One region of the Microbulbifer sp. TYP-18 genome, then DNA from elsewhere that is predicted to be linked to it. Evidence: predicted binding sites of a transcription regulator. Region 1 holds the regulator's gene; the other holds the start of a gene.
What was found. The regulator FNR, encoded in region 1, switches genes on or off when oxygen is low (the NO sensors DNR and NnrR bind a similar motif). The targets are predictions, from matches to a motif close to TTGATNNNNATCAA.

Region 1 (11,050 bases):
TGCGAGTATCTGGCAGGTACGTGAAGGCATCCACCGCGGATCCGTCGGTCGTTATCGGCATTACCAGTCTCACCTGGGGGTGCTGGAGAAATACCTCTCCGACCCATTGCTGGAAAAGCAGCCTTAAAACACGGACTTTAACCCGGCGGCCAGTTCGGCTGCCGGGTTATGGCACTGAAAAATCAGAAGTCCAGCGTCATGCCCAGGAAGGCGTAACGGCCCAGTGCGTCATAGGTGCCTGGGAAGGTGTTGCCGTTACCGAAAATATCGGCTCCGGCGTCTGCGGTGAGAGGCGGCTCCTCGTCCAGCACATTGTTGATTCCGCCGCGCAAGGTCACATTGTCGGTCGCGACCCAGGCCGCCGACAAATCGAAGTAATTCACCGCATCGAAGTTGGCGCCATTGGCCCCCAGGTCGTCAACTGCTCCGATATAGCGCCATCCACCGGTAACATCAACATCCCAGGGCGAGACCCAAGTCGCGCGGACCGTGCTGGCGAATTCAGGAGTTGGTTCGCCGCAGGCACCATTCCAGACACCGACGCAGTCTTGAACCGGTTCACCGATAAACTCCTGCTGATCCCACTTGGTCAGGTAAGTGGCGATCCAGTTGATGTCGATTGCGCCCAGAGAGCCGATGTCAAAGCCGTAGTTGGAGTTGATGTCGATGCCTTCGGTTTCGAAGAAGCCAATATTGACGTCGGTGGCGGTGATGCCGGCGGAGCCAATCCATAGGTTGCCATTGGCGCCACGGTTAATCGCATCACAGAAGAGAGCGTCACCGGTTTCCAGACACTTATTCAGAATGGTTTCGGGGTCGATGCCGGCGATAGCGTCGGTGACCTGGATATTGAAGTAATCGACGCTAAAGGTCAGGCCTTCCACGAAGGACGGCGAGTAGACAAAACCAAACGACAGGGTTTCAGACTCCTCCGGGGCTAAGTCCGGGTTGCCGCCGCCGACTACGTTGTACTGGCCGGCCGAATTGTCAATAGCATCGCCATAGGTGGCCGCTGTGATACCGGAGTTCTGGCACTGTTCCAAAGTGGCAGTAGGGCCTATGAGATTACCGCTAGCGTCGGTGCGCGAGCCGCAGGGGTCCTGGGTTAGATCGAATAATCCGATCGCTTCGGGGCGGAAGAGTTCGCGAATGCTCGCGTGACGTACCGCGGACTGGAAGCTGCCGCGCAACTTCAAGTCCTCGGTAGGTTGCCACTCGACGCCCAGCTTGTAAGTGTCGGTCTGCACGTCGGTGGAGTAGTCGGAATAGCGATAGGCCAGGTCCAGGCCCAGATACTCAATGCCGGGTCGATCGCTCACCAAGGGCACACTCATTTCACCGAACACTTCCTGCACGCTGAGAGAGCCGGATACCGGTAGAACCGGGCCGCCCTGGCCCGCGCCGTCACCGGTCTGAAAACCGTTGTCGGGGGAGAAATTCAGAGAATCGCGGCGGCTTTCCAGGCCCAGGACCACCGCTACACCTGTGTCGGCGGTGGGCAGCTTTACCCCATAGTCGGTGAGGTCGCCGGAAACATAACTGGAGAAGATTTCCTGTTCGGTGGTTCCGCGGGCAAACAGTGGCAGTACCAGATAGTCGATGGCTTCCTGGGTGACGCCGCCCTCCTGGAAGATGTTCCAGGGTACGCAGCTGGGATCCGAGCCGTCCAGCACTGACTGACAGACCGGGTTGCCGTTCTCGTCCCGGCGCACGTCGAGGGCGCGGCGGATGCGGTTGATGGAGAAGTCGTTGAAGTAGGTTTCCTCCAGGCTCACTTCTGAATATTGCCAATAGACATCGTAGGACCAGTTGTTGTTGAGGTCGCCCCGAAGACCGAACACACCGCGAAAAGTGGTGTGGCGCAAGTCGTCCTGACGGGCTCCGCCCTCCACATTGCGGCGGCCGATGTAGATAGCTCCATCAGTGCTGGTGACTGCGCCTGTATCCGGATCCGTATTGGTCACCGTCAGGTCGCTGACGAAATCGTTCTCCGTCAGGCCGTAAACGCCGCAGATGGCGTCAAACTGGGCGTCGGACAGAAAGGGGTTGCCGCAAAAGAGGTCATTGGTGACGAAAAAGGCGCCTGACGGAGCTATCTGCGCCACAGAGCGGTCGTCGGCGTACATGAGCTGCGTATAGATCTCCGCTTGGTCATTCACTTCATAGTGACCGAAGGCGCCCATGGTCCAGCGCTCGTCCGGGCGTTGGAAATAGTTCAGTGGGCCGAAATTGTAGTCACTGGTGGGCGGAACGAAATTGTTCCCGTCAACCGCGTACTCGAATCCTTCGGTGGTGTCGCCCTCGTTCAGGCCAAAATCGGTAAAACGACCCTCGGGTGTGGTAGGGGAACCGCCACAGCTAAAGGCGCCGGGCCTGCCCCCCAGCGCGCAACTGCTGTAGTCGCGGTCGGCCTGCAGCACTGGGTCTATCCTGCGATAGTTGGCATAGGCGGTAACATTGCCGCGGCCATTGTCCAGGTTGGCGCCCATGATTAAGGAGAAGTCGTTGGTTTCGCCGTCGGTCACGCTGCCATCGGCCGCTTCGAAGCCGGCGTTTTCCACCACGCTTTGAATTCCGCTGTTATCGTTGTTGTGCTGGTAGATGCCGGTTTGGGCCTCGAAGCGCACCCCTTCAAAGTCGTCCTGCATGATGAAGTTCACAACCCCAGCGATAGCGTCCGAACCGTAGGTCGCGGAGGCGCCACCAGTCAGAACCTCAACCCGCTCCACCAGAGCTGCAGGGATCTGATTCAGGTCGGCGCCGGACCCGCCTGCCAGCGGAGAGCCGGCTGGCATACGGCGGCCGTCGATCAGTACCAGGGTGCGCTGCGAGCCCAAGCCGCGCAGGGAAACAGTGGCGGTACCAGTGGCGCCGTTGGCTACGCCGGCGGTCTGGGTGGCGGCAACCTGGGGGAGGTCGTTGATCAGGTCTTCGACGCGCACCGTGCCGGTTGCCTTAAATTCATCGGCATCCACGGTAGCTACCGGACTGATGCTGACATCGTTAGCGCGCTGGATGCGCGAGCCGGTAACGACAACCTCTTCTACGGTAGGGTCAGGCGCAGAGTTCTGTGCCGATACACTGGCGGCGGCGACAGCGCCGAGAGCCGCAATAGCAACACTCAGTGGGGTCTTGATCATGGTTTATCCTTAGAAATGCAAGGTATTTATGTGAGATATGTGACGTACTTATATGTTGTACATTTACTTCTTTTAAGGAACTAATCGACTTTAATGTACTAAATAGGCATGGGGAATTTTAAGAATTAATTGTCAGTTCTTTCAGTTGATTGCGTTGATTTAAAAATAGCCGTAACGACTATTTGTTGGCCGACATGGCGGGGGAAATATCCCGCCTTAAATCGTTTAAGCGTTATTTTTTTTTAAAAAAAACCAATTTGTTGTGAAATTTTATTAATTTAACTGGCGCCTGTTTTTTGTGGTTAATATATAGCCAGCCTGTTGGTGAAGCCGGCCTGCGAGAGATTTGGCGAGAAAGTCAATCAAGGGAGGAGAGTCGCCCAAAGGGTTTCGCCCATGGGCCCTATGGCGTAGTCAGAGTCCTGCTACCGAGTCCCGATGACCGATACGGAGATTGATGTGGATCAAGCGGGTGTTGCGGCTGGTCGTTTACTCTCGCCGCGACCATTCGCTGCATGAGGTTGCCCTATGGCCCGAGTTGACGCCTGCCCGCAAGACGGTGCCGGCGCCCTGTCCGTCGAAATGCTCAACCGCTTCGCCGGCCCCTGTCCCCGCTATACCTCTTATCCCACTGCGGACCGGTTTTTGCCCCTGGAGGCCGGCAACTCGCCCGCAGAACCCTGGCGGGCTCTGCGCGGTAGTACCAGTCTGTCGCTCTATGTGCATATCCCCTTTTGCCGCTCCCTGTGCTACTTCTGCGCCTGCAATAAGGTGATTACCCAGCAGTACGGGCTGGTGTCCAGCTACATAGACCGATTGCTGGAAGAGGCGCACTGGTACCGCGACAAGGTGGCGGACCTGCCCGTTATCCAGTTGCATCTGGGCGGTGGAACGCCCACCTTCCTGACCGATGCCGACCTGCGCCGGCTGGTCTCCGGATTGGCGGAAGTGTTCAACCTGCATCCTCCGGGCCAAGTCGAGTACAGTGTTGAGGCGGACCCCCGCACCCTGGATCCGGAGACCCTCGAAACCCTGCGCGAGCTGGGCTTTAACCGCCTGAGTATGGGTGTACAGGATTTCGATCCGCGGGTTCAGCAGGCGATCAACCGGGTCTGTGACGAACGCTCGGTGGCGAACCTGACCCAGGCCGCGCGGGCCTGTGGATTTGGATCCATTTCCTACGACCTGGTCTACGGCCTGCCGCACCAGAGTGCCGACACCATGCGCGCCACAGTGAAAAAAGTGCTGCAGCTGGCCCCAGACCGCATAGCGCTCTATCACTACGCCCATCTGCCCGCTCGGTTCAAAGCCCAGCGACTGATCGATTCCGATGCCATGCCGTCGGCACAGGAAAAGATCACAATGCAACTGGCGGCATTGGAAGAGCTGGGTGCGGCGGGATACCAATTCCTGGGCATGGATCATTTTGCTCTTCCGCACGACGAGTTGGCCCTGGCCGCTCGGGAGGGCAGGCTGAGGCGCAACTTCCAGGGTTATACCCTGATGCCTGCCGATGCGCTGATCGGCCTGGGTGCCTCCGCCATCAGTTATAGCGCCGATGGCTACTGGCAGAATCACCACCGCCTGAAGGACTATGTGGAGCGGATTCGCGCCTGTGGCAGTGCTGCCTACAGAGGCTGGACCCTGAGCGAAGACGACCGGTTGCGCCAGCATCTGGTGATGGAGCTGATGTGCCGCATGCGCCTGGATAAAAGCGATCTGGCAGACCGCGCCGGTGGGCCCTTTGAGAAGAGGTTCGCGGAGGAGCTGCGGCGCCTGCAGCCCATGTTCGACTGCGGCCTGTTGCGCCAGGATGCGGACTCCCTCTACCTGACCGAGGAGGGCCGCTGGTTCGCCCGCAACGCCGCCTCTGCGTTCGACAGCTATCTGCACAGTGAGGCGGATACCGGTCGCTATTCCCGGGTGCTTTGACTGGCATATGGCGACTAAAAAGTGTTCAGCGGTTACAATGGCGCCTGGTGAATGTAATGGCGGCAGGGGCGCGGATATGGCGAGAAATTCGGCGGCGGTGAAGTGCAGTGAATGTACGGTCAGGCGGCTGTGCCTGCCAGCGGGGTTGCCCGAGCCGGACCTGGAGCGATTGGAGGCGCTCACCGGCGCCAGGCTCACGGTAAAGTCGGGGGAGGCCCTGTACCGAGCCGGCGACCCTTTCCACAACCTCTATGCCATCCGCTCCGGCAGTTTCAAGTGCTCGGTGCTGTCGGCGGACGGCGACGTCCAGGTGACCAACTTCGCCCTGCCCGGCGAACTGCTGGGGCTGGATGCCTACAGCACCCGCTGCCACCCGAGCTTTGCCCGGGCCCTGGAAGACAGCAGCGTGTGCGTCTTCCCATTTGCCCAGCTGGAAGTGCTGGCGCAACAGATACCGGCGTTGCAGCAGCAGATCTATGCGCTCTTTTCCGAGGAGCTGCGCCAGGAAAACGAAATTCTGTTACTGCTGGGCAAGCGCTCGGCCAATGTGCGGTTGGCCGCGCTGCTGGTGAATATCTCCAGTCGCTATGCGCGCCGGGGCTATTCCGCCAGCCGCTTCGTGCTGTCCATGCCGCGGACGGATATTGCCAATTACCTGGGCCTAACGGCGGAGACCGTCAGCCGCTTGTTTTCCGCCTTTCAGCGCGATGGGTTGCTGCGGGTATCCGGTCGCGACGTGGAAATTCTCGACATCATCGCCTTGAGCGAGCTGGCCGGTACGCATTTTGTCTGCGATGAGAACGCCGTTGGGCGGGCGGTAAACCTTTAGTAGCTCGTTGAAAAAGCCTTCCCCGGCTTTCCTTTTGTGTGAACAGGCCCTAGCCCGGGTCTGCGCCGGTTTCCGATACAGGTTTTTCCAGCCAGGACACCGCCTGCTCGGGCGAGTCGAATAGCTCTACCTCAGCGGAAACAAACCAGCCGGCCACTGCCGAAGCGGCGCGCAGCCAATGCTGATTGCCGACGATGGCCGCGCGGGAGAACTGATTGCCGTGCTTTAGCCCCAGCTTGAAATCATCCCAGGCCGCGCGCAGTTCCCAGCCCTCCAGTTCTCGGGCGTCGAACAGTGCTTTTACTTTTGGCTCAGTGACCGCGTCCAGGGCGCGGTCGATCATCGGCACGATGATTTCGTAATCCCGGTGGGTCAGTTTGCCGGTGGCTTTTAAATAGAGAAACACACTGTCATTGGTGCGTTGAATTCCAATGGATAAACCGTGCCTGTTGGCTTCTTGCATATCACTTTCTCCACTATCAGATTTCAGAGGTTCCCTGGTTCAGTATCCGCCGCCCCTGGGTCAGCGTTGCCAAGTCTATACCGAACAATTGTCCCGGCCGTGCAGTTGTCCCGCTTGATTTGGATCAGGCGGAAGGGGTTTGGGTTCCGAACGGCTGACATTGAGTTTGGTGATGTCGATGGATTTCGTAGCCCGGCCCGTAGAATCGATTTATGTCGCCCGGGTATTGATGTGAACCCGTGGCTGTTCGGCGCCTGAGAAGCCCGCTACAATCCGCGCAATTTTATCCGACAAAACACAGGAGATTATGATGCGTAATTTTGTAATGGGCGCGGCTGCGCTTGCCCTGAGCCTGACTTCCGCTGCCGCCATGGCGCAACAGGGCGGTGCCTACTGGGGTGTCACTGCGGGCATAATGGATATCGACTTGGGGAATGCTGACAGCCCGTTCAATGTCGGTCTGCGCGGAGGTTTCACTTCCCCGTCCGGTTGGGGGTTTGAAGCCGAGTACACCAACTCCCTGGTCAGCGGTGAAGCAGATCTGTTTCGCGGCCCAGCGGATGTGGATATCCAGACGCTGGCAGGCTACGGCACCTACCGCTCCCACGGCGATATTTATTTCAAGGGTCGCCTGGGTCTCCTGTTCGAAGATGTCAGTATTGGCAGTGCCAGTGACAACGATACGGGTATTTCCCTCGGCGGTGGCGTTGGTTTCAATATCAGCCCCAACACCAATCTGGAGCTGGAATACACCGTAATTGAGCAGGACGTAGGCTTCTGGTCCGGCAGCATGACGCTATCCTTCTGATCCCTGCGGGCGGCGTCCTGCCGCCCATGTCTTCGGCCCACCGGGCGCTGAGCTGATTCCCCCGGAGTGCTGCCTCGAAGAGGGCTGCGCAGCCGGCCCCCAAACCCGCAACGTGTTGGTGTACAATGCGCGCCCTTGCGGGGTGTGGCGACACTACACTGTAGCCACGGCGCCGGAGTTGCGGCCCTGGGCCGCCTCAATGCGCCACCGGCCCCTGTCATACCAGCCACCTGGCGAAATTGCCGGGGTGGGGCAGCGATCAAATAGGTCGCGTAAGGTCTGTTTGAATGCCCGATTAACCGTTGAAATCGTGGAATTTGGCATCCGCCAGCAACCCGCTTTACCGAGGGAATACCATGTTTGATTCGTCCGTGACACTGGCCTCATTCGATCCCGAAATCTGGCAGGCTATCCAGGAAGAAGACCGCCGCCAGGAAGAGCATATCGAGCTGATTGCCTCCGAGAACTACACCAGCCCGTTGGTGATGGAGGCTCAGGGCAGCACCATGACCAACAAGTATGCGGAAGGCTACCCGGGCAAGCGTTATTACGGTGGCTGTGAGTATGTGGACAAGGCCGAAACCCTCGCCATAGAGCGCGCGAAGAAACTGTTTGGTGCCGACTACGCCAATGTGCAGCCCCATTCCGGTTCCCAGGCCAACGCCGCTGTCTACCAGGCGCTGTGCGCGCCCGGGGATACAGTCCTGGGCATGAGCCTTGCCCACGGCGGTCACCTGACCCACGGCGCGCGGGTGAACTTCTCCGGCAAGATCTACAAGGCGGTGCAGTACGGTTTGAATCCGGATACCGGCGAAGTGGATTATGAAGAGGTGGAGCGGCTGGCGCTGGAGCACCGGCCAAAGATGGTGGTGGCGGGCTTTTCCGCCTATAGCCGCGTGATGGACTGGGCCCGTTTCCGCGCCATCGCCGACCGGGTCGGCGCCTATCTGCTGGTGGATATGGCCCATGTGGCGGGTCTGGTGGCAGCGGGTGAATACCCGTCCCCCCTTCCCCATGCGGATGTGGTGACCTCTACCACCCACAAAACACTGCGCGGTCCGCGCGGCGGTATCATCCTGGCGCGCGCCAACGAAGAGATTGAAAAGAAACTCAACAGCGCCGTATTTCCCGGCGGTCAGGGCGGCCCACTGATGCATGTCATCGCCGCCAAGGCGGTCTCCTTCAAAGAGGCGATGGGTACGGAATTCAAGGCCTACCAGAAGGCCGTGGTACAGAATGCCCGCGCCATGGCGGATACCTTTCTCGATCGGGGCATCAACATCGTGTCCGGAGGTACCGACGACCACCTGATGCTGGTGGATCTGATTGGCAAGGAATACACCGGCAAGGATGCGGATGAAGCCCTGGGCAGGGCCAATATCACCGTGAACAAGAACGCGGTACCCAACGACCCCCGCTCGCCGTTCATCACCAGTGGCCTGCGCGTGGGCACACCGGCCATCACCACCCGCGGTTTTGGTGTGGACGAAACCCGTCAGCTCACCCACTGGATCTGTGATGTTTTGGATGCGCTGGAAAAGAAGGATGCAGAGGCGACCATTGCCGAGGTGAAAGAAAAAGTACTGGATATCTGCGCGCAGTTTCCGGTGTATAAAAGCGACTGATCGACATTGAACCGCCGCCCGGTTTGCCGGGTTGCGGTTTGTATCGGCCTGTCCGGGCCGCGGTCCCAGTGCAATGGCTGTGGTAGACTGCGGTCTATTTTGATACAGGGACACAGCTCCATGCACTGCCCTTTCTGCGGCGCAGAGGATACCAAGGTGGTCGATTCCCGGCTGGTCGCGGAGGGCGACCAGGTGCGCCGCCGGCGCGAATGCCTGGGCTGCCGCGAACGCTTCACCACGTTTGAGACCGCAGAGCTGTTGCTGCCGCGGGTCATCAAGCAGAATGGCAAGCGCGAATCCTTTGACGAGAAAAAACTCCGCGCCGGTATCCAGAGGGCGGTGGAAAAGCGCCCGGTCAGCACCGAGCAGGTGGAGACGGCGGTGGCGCATATCAAGCATTCATTGCGGGCCGCCGGCGAGCGCGAGCTGCCCGCCAGGGCCATCGGCCAGCTGGTGATGGAGCAGCTGCGCGAACTGGACCAGGTAGCCTATGTGCGCTTCGCCTCGGTCTATCGCCGTTTCGAGGACGTCAGTGACTTCGGAAGGGAAATCGAGCGCCTGACCCGCAAGCCGTCGGAGATCAGATGACCCCCACAGCGGAGTCCCTTATGGCTCGCGCCGTACAGTTGGCGCAGCGGGGGCTGTACACCACCATGCCCAATCCCCGGGTCGGCTGTGTTATCGCCGATGCTGCCGGTGCGATTCTGGCGGAGGGCTGGCACCGCCGCGCCGGCCTGCCCCACGCCGAGATCGAAGCCCTGGAGGCTGCCGGCGGACGCGCTGCGGGTGCCACTGTCTACGTCACCCTGGAGCCCTGTAGCCATACGGGCAAGACCGGCCCCTGTGCCGAGGCGCTGGTCGCCGCCGGCGTGACGCGGCTGGTGTTTGGTATGGAGGATCCAAATCCCTCTGTTAGCGGCTCAGGTCTGCAAAAACTGCGGGAGGCCGGTATTGAGGTAGAGGGGCCTGTGCTGGAGAGAGAGTGCCGGGCCCTCAATCCCGGCTTTATCAAGCGCATGACACTGGGACTGCCAATGGTGCGCTGCAAATCGGCCATGAGCCTGGATGGGCGCACCGCCATGGCCAGCGGTGAATCGAAATGGGTGACGGGTCCGGCGGCCCGGGCCGATGTGCAGCGGCTGCGGGCGCGCAGCTGCGCGATTGTCACCGGTGTCGAAACCGTGCGTTTCGACAACCCCAATCTGAATGTGCGCGCCGATGAGATGGCGCTGGAACTGCTCGCTGCGGAAGAGGCCGCCCTGGTGCAGCCCCTGCGGGTGATTGTGGACAGCCAGCTGCGCACCCCGGTGGACGCCTTTATTTTGCAGGGTGATGCCCCCACATTGATCTGCACCACGGAGCAAGCCGACCCCTCCCGCCGCCAGCGCTTGCAGGGGGCCGGTGCCGAAGTGCTGACCCTGCCTGCCGACGGCGGCGGCCGCGTGGACCTCTCGGCACTGCTGCGGGAACTGGCGCGCCGCCAGTGCAACGAGGTGTTGATAGAAAGCGGCGCCACTCTGTCGGGAGAGTTTCTTTATCGCGGTCATGTGGACGAGTTGATTGTCTATATGGCGCCAAAGCTGCTGGGCAGCAGTGCGCGGCCGCTGTTTGAGTTGCCCATCGCGCGCATGGGCTCGGTACTGCCCGTAACCATTACCGATATGCGCGCGGTAGGCCACGACTGGCGTATTACCGCCACCACGGATATTGAACGCTAGGGCCGATTCTGATGTTTACTGGAATTATTGCAGCCATCGGTGAGATAGCCGAGCTCAGAGCCCAGGGCGGTGACCTGCGGGTGCGGGTCAAAACCGGCCGGCTGGATTTGTCGGATGTGCAGCTCGGGGACAGCATCGCCACCAATGGCGTCTGCCTCACGGTGGTGGAGCTTCCCGGCGACGGTTACTGGGCCGATGTCTCTGCCGAGACCCTGGACGTCACCAGTGTCGCAAGCTGGAAGCTGGGCGACCGGGTCAATCTGGAAAAGGCGCTGACGCCCAGTACCCGCCTCGGCGGGCACATTGTCAGCGGCCATGTAGACGGCATTGGCGAAGTGATCTGGCGCCGGCGCGAGGCGCGGGCGGAGCGTTTTCGCCTGCGCGCCCCCGACACACTGGCCAGATATATCGCCCACAAGGGCTCCATCACCGTGGACGGCACCAGCCTCACCGTTAACGCCGTGGATGGCGCCGAGTTCGAACTGACCATAGTGCCGCACACCCTGCAGGAGACCATTATCGGCGATTATAGCGC
Region 2 (11,050 bases), on a different contig from region 1:
CAGTTCAAATTCTGGCATTACGGTGTACTGATAACTCTGCTGATTGGCGCCGTTATCGCCTACAACCTCGAAGCTTCGGACAAAACTTTCTTTCTCGGCGGTGCCACCAGCCACGGGCACCACCAGATTGAACTGGCTTGTACCAGCTGTCATGGAGATGGCTTTGCCGGCCAGGATTTCATGCAGCAGGCCTGTCTGAACTGTCACGCCAACGAGCTGACCACGGCCAACGACAGCCACCCCGGCAAGAAATTCCTCGACCCGCGCAATGCCCCTCTGTTGGCAAAACTGGATGCCCGCCGCTGTGTCACCTGTCATACCGAACACAAGCCGGAAATCACTGGGGCCATGGGTGTCACCCTCGCGGGCGACTTCTGTTTCCATTGCCACCGGGATATCGCCAGCGACAGGCCCAGCCATCGGGACCTGGATTTTGCTACCTGTGCCAGCGCCGGCTGCCACAACTATCACGACAACCGCTATCTCTACGAAGATTTCCTTACCCGGCAGCTGCACCCCAGCCTTCCGGCACCGGTCAACCATCTGCCGGTGCGTAACAGCCTGGCCAAGTGGCGCGAGGAAAACCCGGATAAAACACCACTGACCGGTTCGGATGCGGACCTGCATACACAGGCGGACACGGCGAATATCATCGCCGCCTGGTCGGATAGTTCGCACGCCCTGGCCGCTGTCAATTGCAGCGACTGTCACCAGGAGGGAAAGGTCCAGTTCAACACTGCGGAAATCCTGTCTCAATGCGGTCAGTGCCACTCGCAGCAAGAGCAGGCGTTCACCGCCGGCAAGCACGGCATGCGGTTGTCGGCCAGCCTCCCCGGGGATTTTTCCCTCAATACCGGCAACATCTCCCCTGCCAAAGCCACACTGCCCATGAAGGCCGACGCCCCTGGGGAGCTGAGTTGCGTCAGTTGCCACGGGCCCCATAAAACAGATACGCGCTATGCGGCTGTAGAGGCCTGTCTCGGCTGTCACGACGATGAACACAGCCTCGCCTATCGCCAGTCGGCCCATTTCCGCCAGTGGAGGGATAACAGTCCCGATGGGGTCAGCTGCGCCAACTGCCATCTGCCGCGGGAAACCCATAAGGAAAGGGTGACAGTCAACCACAACCAGAATCACAACCTGCGACCCAACGAAAAGATGCTGCCGGTGTGCCTGAGCTGCCACGAAATTGAATTTGCGGTGTCGGCCCTGGCCAGCAAACCCCTGGTGCGCGGTAATTTCAGCACTATGCCACCCGCAAGCCACGACACCTTTCAACTTATTCGCGATCGCATCGCGCGGATCCGGTCCAATTAGAGCCAGATGAATCCAGCAATGTCCCATTAGGAGGGGAAAACCATGCGCACCTTTGTCTACATCATTGTCGCGGCGGTATCACTGCTCACAGCCTGCTCTGAAACAAGCGGAGTCACCCCACAGAGAATGTCCGATGCGATTTTTGCCGTGATCGAGGCCGACCGGACCAGCTATACGAAAAATGTGGTCAACCGCCTACAGAACGACGAAAAAGTCATCGATGCGGACGAGCATTGGCAAGACAAAAAGGCACTGCCCCTACCGGCCCAAATGATGCGTATGGGGTCTGAGCGGGTGGCGGAACAGAAAGCCGGGTTTAACTATGCCCTGCTCTCCCTGTGGGCGATCAACAAGCAGAACAAACCCCGCACAGACATGGAGAAAGAGGGACTGCAATTCATCATTGACAATCCCGGTAAAAATTTCTACGGCACCGAGAAACTGGGGGATACTGAATATTTCACCGCTGTCTATCCGGATGTGGCCGTATCCCCCGCTTGTGTCAGCTGCCACAACGACCATGTGGACAGTCCGCGCAAGGATTTCGAATTGGGAGAGACTATGGGGGGCGTGGTAATCCGTATACCTCTCTGAATAACTAGGGCCTGTCCGCACTAACTGAGCAAACTCAGCTAGTGTGAACAGGCCCTAACCCGGCAACTCACTAAGTTGCCGGATAATAGCTTCATATTCGCCGCCATACCGACCCCGGGCCAGCCGAAGGCCCGGACAAGGGACACCGGAAATTATCCACCCGGGTGTCAGTCGACAGACCAGCCACGCCGATCAAAACCCATCCTCCAATGGCGGCCAGACCATCAAACCCACCTTCCACAGACACAAAGTGATCAGCGAGGAAATTCAGGGCAATTGCAATCCCTAGCAGGTAGTGCACACTGGCCCACCCGGCTGTTGGTTTTTCAGGCAGGAGGAAAGGTTACACAATATTCCCCTTGGCTCTGGACCCGCAGGAACCGGAGCGAAACCTGCAACCTGCAAGCCATTGCCAGACGGGCAGGTTACTGAAAAAGCCCGCAAGAGCCGCAGTTGGTGCTATCGGGTAAAAGGCACCGGCCAACGGGTTTTCTGGGATCGCGAGCCGATACCCTGGGGGCACGCAAAAAATAACGCCATGGGAAGAGGAGAACATACATGACGGTTATAGAGCACCTAATCAACGGCAAAAGGATGGCCCCGGACCCACGCCAGCAGCCTATTTTCAATCCCTCCACCAATGAGGAGCTGGCGAATGTCGCCCTGGCCAGTAGGGCCACCGTCGAGCAGGCCATTGCCACCGCCCAGGCCAGCTATCCCTCCTGGCGCCAAGTACCGCCCGTAAAGCGCGCGCGGATTATGTTCCGGCTCAAGGATCTGCTGGAACGGAATGCGGACAAGATCTGCGCTCTGCTGACGCGGGAACACGGGAAGGTTTTGAACGATGCCATGGGTGAATTGCAGCGGGGCATAGAGAATGTGGAATATGCCTGCGGCGTACCCGAGCTGCTCAAAGGTGAACACAGCAGGGATGTGGCGCCGGGTATCGACGCCTGGAGCGAGTTCCAGCCATTAGGGGTCTGCGCCGGCATCACCCCATTCAATTTTCCTGCCATGGTGCCGCTGTGGATGTGGCCCATGGCGATCGCCTGCGGCAACACCTTTGTACTGAAACCCTCGGAGAGGGACCCCAGTGCCGCCCTGTTTATCGCTGAACTGGGACTGGAAGCCGGCATCCCCCCCGGAGTGCTCAATGTTGTCAACGGCGACAAAGAGGCCGTGGATACGCTATTGACTGATGAGAGGGTTCAGGCGGTGAGTTTCGTCGGCTCCACACCGGTCGCCGAGCACGTCTATACCACCGGCACCGCCAATGGCAAACGGGTACAGGCGTTCGGAGGTGCCAAGAATCACGCGGTGATTATGCCCGACGCCGACCTGGACAATGCGGTCAGCTCACTGATGGGTGCCGCTTACGGCTCCTGTGGCGAACGCTGTATGGCCATATCCGTTGCCGTTGTCGTGGGTGACACCACGGCGGACATAGTGGTTGCAAAGCTATCCGAGGAGATAACCCGGCTAAAGATCGGCGACGGCATGGACAACCGCAATGACATGGGTCCATTGGTGAGTCGCGCCCTCAAGGAAAAAGTGGAATCCTATATTGCCCAAGGTGTCGAAGAGGGTGCTGAGCTGGCGGTTGACGGCCGCGGCGTGCAGGTGCCCGGCTTTGGCAACGGCAATTTCTTGGGTGCCAACCTGTTTGATCGCGTCCGCGAGGGAATGGTTGTGCACAGGGATGAAATCTTCGGACCGGTGCTGTGCGTGATGCGCGTTGACTCCCTGCAGGAAGCCATGGATATTATAGATCGCCATCAATACGGCAATGGGACCTGTATCTACACCCGTGACGGCGAGGCGGCACGTTACTTCAGCGACAATATCAAGATAGGCATGGTAGGCATCAATGTGCCACTACCGGTGCCCGTGGCCTACCAGAGCTTCGGTGGCTGGAAACACTCCCGCTTCGGTGATCTGCACGCCTATGGTCCCGACTCGGTACGTTTCTATACCCTGCGCAAAACCATCACCCAGCGCTGGCCCGCCGGTGGTGTAAGGGAGAGTGCACAATTTTCCTTTCCCAGCCACAGTTAAAGCGGGGCATAGCCCCGCTTTCTTCTCCTATGGCAACAACCACCAAACATGAAAAAAGGCGCCACAGCGCCTTTTTTCATCGGTGGCTAAGCGTTAAAACTTATAGCCGATGCCTATGTTCCACAACCAGGGGTCCGGATCAAACTTGGTCCTTACCGAGTTGTAAAACAGACGCTCCTCGTCATCGTTGGTCAAACCGCGGACCGCATAGTCCAGATCCGCCGTCAGATCCATATCGAGGTATATTGCGGACGCATTCACCAGCCAGTTGCTGTCGCGCCCAAATAGGATGTCAATCCCTACCTGGCCGACCCAGCCCCAGCTGCTGCCCACACTCAAGCGTGCGGGGCCGACAGCGTCGCCCACAACAGCCAGCGCTTCGTTGACAGGCTCTCTGACCCGGACACTGTCGAAGTCCGTGTAATGGGTTCCGATACCCACATAGGGTTGAACCCAGGACTCCGGACATACCGGGAACCAGTTCACCGTCAACACGTTGGTGGTGCGATCCAAATCATTCAAGCGGAAATTGCGGCGGAAGCCGTCGTTTACAAAATTGTCCACTCGAATGTCGGTATCATGGCTGGATTCACCAACATACATATACTCGACGCTAAAGTGGTCAAATGGCATGAACATAGCGCTGAACTGCCAGGACCACTCGGAGTCCAAGTCGAAGTCAAACCCGCGCCGGCCATCCACAACGAACTCCGGAAAAATATCCGGATTTCTCAGGCTTGCGTTGGTGTTGTCTGGATCCACATAGCTACCACCCAAGCGGACCACCGCAGTACCGGCATGGTACAGCTTCGGCGGACCGACTGGCTCATAGCCGGAAGGTCCCGCCAGCACCTGCTGTGTTCCGAGCGTAGCGGATACAGCCAGTGCCAGGGGTGTTAGAATGCGCGTCATTTTCATAGAAAAAACTCCATTGATATTCGGCAAATTGAACAGCAATTAACCCAATCAACCTTCAGTCTAGACAGGAAAAAAAACGGCTGTAGAAAAAACACCCAAAAATAAAGCTGTAAATTGGAAGATCAGCGTAAAATTGACGTGTAAATTCTTTTTATGGCGGAATAATCTTTGGATAGAGTAATCAGTGGAATTTCCAAAGAGGGAAAAAACCGACGAAGAAATTAAAGCAGCCGCCAGCAACCTGATAACACCGGCGAAAACAGCTTTTTAATGGTGAAAGCCGCGCTAAATTCCGGCGGCAAAACAAGTCCGATGGCGGGAGGATACGGCGTTTATTTTTGCCCTTTTTCCCCGCCCAGGCACTGCGGGCTCAGTGGCGCCTCTCCCCCCCACTCCTCGGGGCTATATAGATGCAGCGCCAGGGCATGGACAAAAGTCTCCATCTCCGCTGCCAAGGCCGCATATACCAGCTGGTGGCGCTTGACTTTGCGCACCCCGGCAAAAGTCTCGCTCACCAGTACCACGCGAAAATGCATCTCCGACCCCGCCGGAACATTGTGCATATGGCTTTCGCATTGCACCTCAATGTGCTGTGGTGCAAAAGCGGCAACCAACTTCTCTTCTATCTGTTCGGCCTGGCTCATTTAAGGACACTCCCCGTCTCAACCGCCTGAAGGCGATCAGGACGTGACTTCGACACTGCGCTTGCGCGCCTCCACGATGGTGTCATACGCCACCGTGATACTCTTCATCTGGTCTTCTGCATAGCGCATAAATTCTTCCGGCAGGCCCTTGGCGGCGATCTTGTCCGGGTGAAATTCAGCCGCTTTGCGCCGGTAGGCGAGCTTCAAATCGCGATCGCTGGTGTCCGGACTGCAGCCCAGAACGTCGTAGTGTTGCTGCAGACTGCCGGCCGCCGCCGGGGCGCGCCGGTCGAATTCCGCCTGCATGGCGGCAAACAGGGATTCGCTCAGCCCCAGATAGGATGGAAGACGGCGTAGAATAGCCTCCTCGCTGGCATGCAGGGTGCCGTCCGCATAGGCCACCGCAAACAACAGGCGGTAGACCATCTCCCGCATACCCTGATTGCGCACCAGCTGGTGATACTGCTGTGCATACTCGTAGATGCTGAAGGAGTCGTTTTTGGCGTTGTCAAAAATCTTGATCGCCTGCTTGCGATCCTCGGCGCTCAAACGCAGGTTATCCTGGATAAAACGCTCGATCAGCTGGATCTCAGCCGTAGAGACCTGCCCGTCCGCCTTGGCCATCTTCGCCAGCATGGAAAACAGGGTAACGATGAAAACCGTCTGGGCGCCATCCCGGCCCAGCTGCCCGGCACCAGCGGTCACACGCTTCACGCCCGAGCCAAATGAACCGCCTATCCAGGCACCCAGGGCCGCGCCGATAGGCCCGCCAAACACCAGGCCTATTCCAGCGCCAATGCCCGCACCCAACCAGGACATACTCTCTCCCATGGGCGTGCGTGAACGCCCGACAGAACAAAAAGGCGCCTATCATAGCACGCATCCGCCACAATCCAGCAGGTGGCCAGACAGTCGGATGGAATCGTCGCAGTTTCGTCCCAGACGGGGCCAACACTGGCAGCAGCTAGGCCGGGTGACCTCAGTTCTGTCCAGTCGACGGCATAGGGAGAAGGCCCCCGCTGCCAGCCCACTCTACTCTGTCAGCCACCCATGGCGCGCACCATGGTGATCATCACCCCCGCAGCGACTGCTGATCCAATCACACCGGCGACATTGGGCCCCATAGCGTGCATCAGGAGGAAATTCTGCGGATTGGCCTCCAGCCCCAACCTGTTGGACACCCGCGCCGCCATAGGCACTGCGGACACGCCGGCGGAACCAATCAGTGGATTCACCTTGTTTTTGCTGACCAGATTCAAAAGCTTGGCCATCAACACGCCTGCGGCGGTACCGATCGCAAAAGCCACTATCCCCAAGGCCAGAATGCCCAGCGTCTTCGGGTCCAGAAACTTGTCCGCCGCCAGCTTGGAGCCCACCGATAGGCCGAGAAAAATCGTAGTGATATTGATCAGTGCATTCTGCGCAGTATCCGACAGGCGCGACACCACGCCACACTCCCGCATCAGGTTCCCAAAACAGAACATGCCCAGCAGGGGCGCCGCATCCGGAAGGAAAAGAGCCACCAGAATCAGCAGCAGTAGCGGAAAAGTTATCTTTTCCCGCTTGCTCACATGGCGCAATTGCACCATTTCGATTTTGCGCTCCGCTGGCGTTGTCAGCGCGCGCACTATGGGCGGCTGAATCAGCGGCACCAGCGCCATATAGGAATAGGCCGCAACCGCAATGGCACCGAGCAGGTCCGGCGCCAGCAGGCTGGACACGTAGATTGCCGTAGGGCCATCGGCCCCCCCAATAATACCGATAGCCGCCGCATCCGCGATGGAAAAATCCACTATGCCCGTGGCGGACATAGCCACCGCACCCAGGACCGTGGCAAAAATCCCAAACTGCGCCGCCGCCCCCAAAAACAGCGTGCGGGGATTGGCCAGTAGCGGACCGAAATCTGTCATCGCGCCCACCCCCATAAAAATCACCAACGGCGCTACCCCCGAGGCAATCGCAACGGAGTAAAAATTGTATAGCATGCCGTTATTGAAGCCCGCGTCCCGGGCAATCTGTGCCGCCTGTGCCTGCACCGACGCCGGAGCATCGGCCAGCGCCTGCTTCAAATCCTGGAGCGAAACCAGATGTTCCGGGCCCAGAAGTTGTGTCAGCTGCAACAAAACACCGTTGTCGCCGGACAGCAGTGCCGCTTCCGCCGCAGGCAGCGCCAGATTGGCCCCGGGTATATTGGCGAGAATGCCGCCGAACCCTATGGGTACCAGCAACAGCGGCTCAAAATTCTTGCGGATTGCCAGAAACAGCAGCAGCAGGCCCACCAGGATCATAGCGAGCTGCCCAAACGATATCTGCGCGACGCCGGAAGACAGCCAGAGATTTAGCAAGTTGTCCACAATCTTCCCCGGTCAGGCGATGGACAGCAGGGCATCACCCACCGCCACCGAATCGCCCTCTTTGACTGCCACATTGCTCACACCACCGGAGCGCGGCGCACTGATGGCCGTTTCCATCTTCATCGCCTCCAATACAATGATGACTTCACCTTCGGCCACCTGATCACCTGGCTTTACCAATACCTTGAAAATGTTGCCGGCCAGCGGCGCGGATACCGTGTGGTCGGCGCTCGTCACGGGCCTGTCGTCGCCACCGTTTGCAGCTACACCAGGGGAAACCGGCACCATCCCGGTCACATCACCGCCATCGGCCACCGTTACCGTATAGGCCTGCCCTTCAACGGTTACCGTGTAAACACCCTCACCCTTTTCGTTGGTCACTGCCGGCGCCGTATCCGCGCCCGTTGGCACCGGCTCAAAAGCCTCCGGCCTGCCCCGATTTTTGAGAAACTTGAGGCCAATCTGCGGAAACAGCGCATAGGTCAACACGTCGTCGATTTCGCCTTCGCCATCCGTCAGTGCTATACCCTCTTGTTCCGCCTTGCCAAGCAGCTCCTCCTGCAGCTTGTCGAGCTCAGGTGCCAGCAGATCTGCAGGACGGCAGGTAACTGCTTCTCCCCCGTCGAGGACCCGGGCCTGCAACTCCTGGTTAACCTCAGCCGGTGTGGCCCCATACTCCCCTTTCAAAACTGCCGACGTTTCCCGGGAAATAGACTTGTAGCGCTCACCTGTGAGTATGTTCAGCACCGCCTGGGTGCCGACGATCTGCGACGTGGGTGTAACCAGGGGTATATAACCCAGGTCTTTGCGCACCCGTGGAATCTCCTCCAGCACCTCGTCGAAGCGATCCTCCGCCCCCTGCTCCCGCAGCTGGTTTTCCATATTGGTGAGCATGCCGCCCGGTACCTGGGCCACCAGGATACGGGAGTCCACCCCGCGCAGCGAACCCTCGAACTTAGCGTATTTCTTCCGCACCTCGCGAAAATAATCCGCAATCTCCCCCAACAGCTCGATATTCAGCCCGGTGTCGCGATCAGTGCCCTCCAGAATCGCCACCAGCGTTTCGGTAGGGCTGTGGCCATAGGTCATGGACATGGAAGAAATAGCGGTATCCACATTGTCGATTCCCGCCTCCACACACTTCAGTGCCGTGGCCGTGGAGAGACCGGTGGTAGCGTGGCACTGCATATGAATCGGGATATGCACCGCCGCCTTCAACCGCTTCACCAGTTGATAGCCCTCATAGGGGCGCAGCAACCCCGCCATGTCCTTAATCGCGATGGAATCGGCTCCCATATCCTCCAATTGCCGGCCCAGATCCACCCACAAATCCAGAGTGTGCACCGGGCTTACCGTATAGGAAATGGTGCCCTGGGCGTGCTTGCCCTGCTTTTTCACCGCACTGAGCGCAATCTGCAAATTACGCATATCGTTCATGGCGTCGAAAATACGGAACACATCGACACCGTTTACCGCCGCGCGTTCGACAAACTTATCCACCACATCATCGGCGTAATGGCGATAACCAAGAATATTCTGTCCGCGAAACAGCATCTGCTGCGGGGTGTTCGGCATCGCCTTTTTCAGCTCCCGAATACGCTCCCACGGGTCTTCACCCAAAAAGCGAATACATGCGTCAAAAGTGGCCCCTCCCCAGGATTCCAGCGACCAGAACCCCACTTGGTCCAGTTTTTCCGCAATCGGCAGCATATCGTCCAGGCGCATGCGAGTGGCGAAAAGTGACTGGTGCGCGTCGCGCAAGACCACATCGGTAATTCCCAGCGGCTTGTTAACCTCAGTCATGAATTGTCTCTCTCGGCAAATTCTTCAACTTATGCAGCGCAATACCCCATCTAGCGCTTGTTGCGGTTGCGATGCTGCTCGATAGCAGCCCTGGCAATGGCCTTCAGTCGATCGGAATCACTCTGCGGGTTTGACAGGGGGGGCGCGTCTTCCGGTTCGGGAAAACTGCGCGTAACGATGCGGGACATAAAGCCCGTGGCAATCACTAACACCAGTAGAAAAGAAAAAACGATCCCCATGCCGAACAGTGTGATGTCCAGCCCCTGCTGTAGCAGCGAGTCTTCCACCTTATTCCCCTTGTATCAGGCCATCTGGCCGGTCGCTGAGATGGACATCATTATCACTCGCAATAGGTCACTCGCAACAGCCCGTAGCTGAGCCACTGAGCGCCAACACCGGCTCACTCCGGGGAGGGCTCCCTATCCCCAAGTCGCCCTGGCCGCGGCTATTATCAGTACAGGATTCCTTTAAAATCAAACACTTATTAGTTTCACTCGCAACCATGGAAGCACCCGGTCAACACTGGCGCCCAGTCAGGTGCAATCCCTACACGGCCTACAGCAAGCCAATCGGCAGGCCCGGTTTCAAGCTCCCGAGCAGGCTCTTCAGAGACTGATGCACTGGTTCAGGTAGAAGGCCCCTATTGCTACAATGCGCCGCCCAGATGTTCCCTCAGCGGCCCAAGATGAGCATACAGACTGAAATATTGCCACCGAGGATATACCAGGCCCCCATGGAAGGGGTCATAGACCACCATCTACGTGCTCTGCTATCGGCCATTGGTGGAATCGATGTCTGTGTCACTGAGTTCGTACGGGTGACCCAGACCAAGCTGCCCCGAAGGGTGTTTATCCGCCGCTGCCCCGAACTGGAACACCAGGCCACAACGCCCAGCGGCGTACCGGTACGGCTGCAGCTGTTGGGCGGCAATCCCCAGGCGATGGCCTACAATGCCGCCGTGGCGGTAGAAGCCGGTGCGCGCGCCATCGATCTGAACTTCGGCTGCCCCGCCAAGTCAGTCAACAACAGTGATGGCGGCGCCTGTCTGTTACAGAGCCCTCAGAGAGTCGAGGCCATCGTCGCCGCCGTACGGCGGGCCACCCCGGAACATATTCCTGTTTCCGCCAAGATCCGCCTGGGCTATCGGGACAGATCCAGCTATCTGGACAACGCCCGCGCTGCCGAAGCCGGCGGGGCCGGTGAATTGGCCGTGCACGCCCGCTCCAAAGTCGATGGCTACCGCCCCCCCGCATACTGGGAGTATATCGGTGAGATTCGGCAGCAAGTCAGCCTGCGAGTGATTGCCAATGGCGATATCTGGACAACCGATGAGTTTCGCCGCTGCCGGGAGATCACCGGATGTGA

Region 2: a site for FNR is predicted at 4,898-4,911, ahead of ABVT36_RS14300 (OmpW family protein). Genes of this name have one in related genera too.

The regions. Positions count from the first base shown of each region.
Region 1 covers NZ_JBFRBC010000009.1:9,619-20,668, forward strand. The annotation lists gene ABVT36_RS09480 (sulfotransferase) at 1-127, shown strand, start outside; gene ABVT36_RS09485 (TonB-dependent receptor) at 183-3,140, opposite strand; gene hemN (oxygen-independent coproporphyrinogen III oxidase) at 3,669-5,072, shown strand; gene fnr (fumarate/nitrate reduction transcriptional regulator Fnr) at 5,149-5,901, shown strand; gene ABVT36_RS09500 (STAS/SEC14 domain-containing protein) at 5,951-6,364, opposite strand; gene ABVT36_RS09505 (outer membrane beta-barrel protein) at 6,675-7,172, shown strand; gene glyA (serine hydroxymethyltransferase) at 7,529-8,797, shown strand; gene nrdR (transcriptional regulator NrdR) at 8,918-9,385, shown strand; gene ribD (bifunctional diaminohydroxyphosphoribosylaminopyrimidine deaminase/5-amino-6-(5-phosphoribosylamino)uracil reductase RibD) at 9,382-10,515, shown strand; gene ABVT36_RS09525 (riboflavin synthase) at 10,527-11,050, shown strand, end outside.
Region 2 covers NZ_JBFRBC010000018.1:74,785-85,834, forward strand. The annotation lists gene ABVT36_RS14285 (cytochrome c3 family protein) at 1-1,317, shown strand, start outside; gene ABVT36_RS14290 (DUF3365 domain-containing protein) at 1,360-1,911, shown strand; gene ABVT36_RS14295 (CoA-acylating methylmalonate-semialdehyde dehydrogenase) at 2,470-3,966, shown strand; gene ABVT36_RS14300 (OmpW family protein) at 4,060-4,884, opposite strand; gene ABVT36_RS14305 (BolA family protein) at 5,217-5,528, opposite strand; gene djlA (co-chaperone DjlA) at 5,565-6,347, opposite strand; gene ABVT36_RS14315 (sodium ion-translocating decarboxylase subunit beta) at 6,569-7,882, opposite strand; gene oadA (sodium-extruding oxaloacetate decarboxylase subunit alpha) at 7,895-9,685, opposite strand; gene ABVT36_RS14325 (OadG family protein) at 9,736-9,972, opposite strand; gene ABVT36_RS14330 (tRNA dihydrouridine synthase) at 10,371-11,050, shown strand, end outside.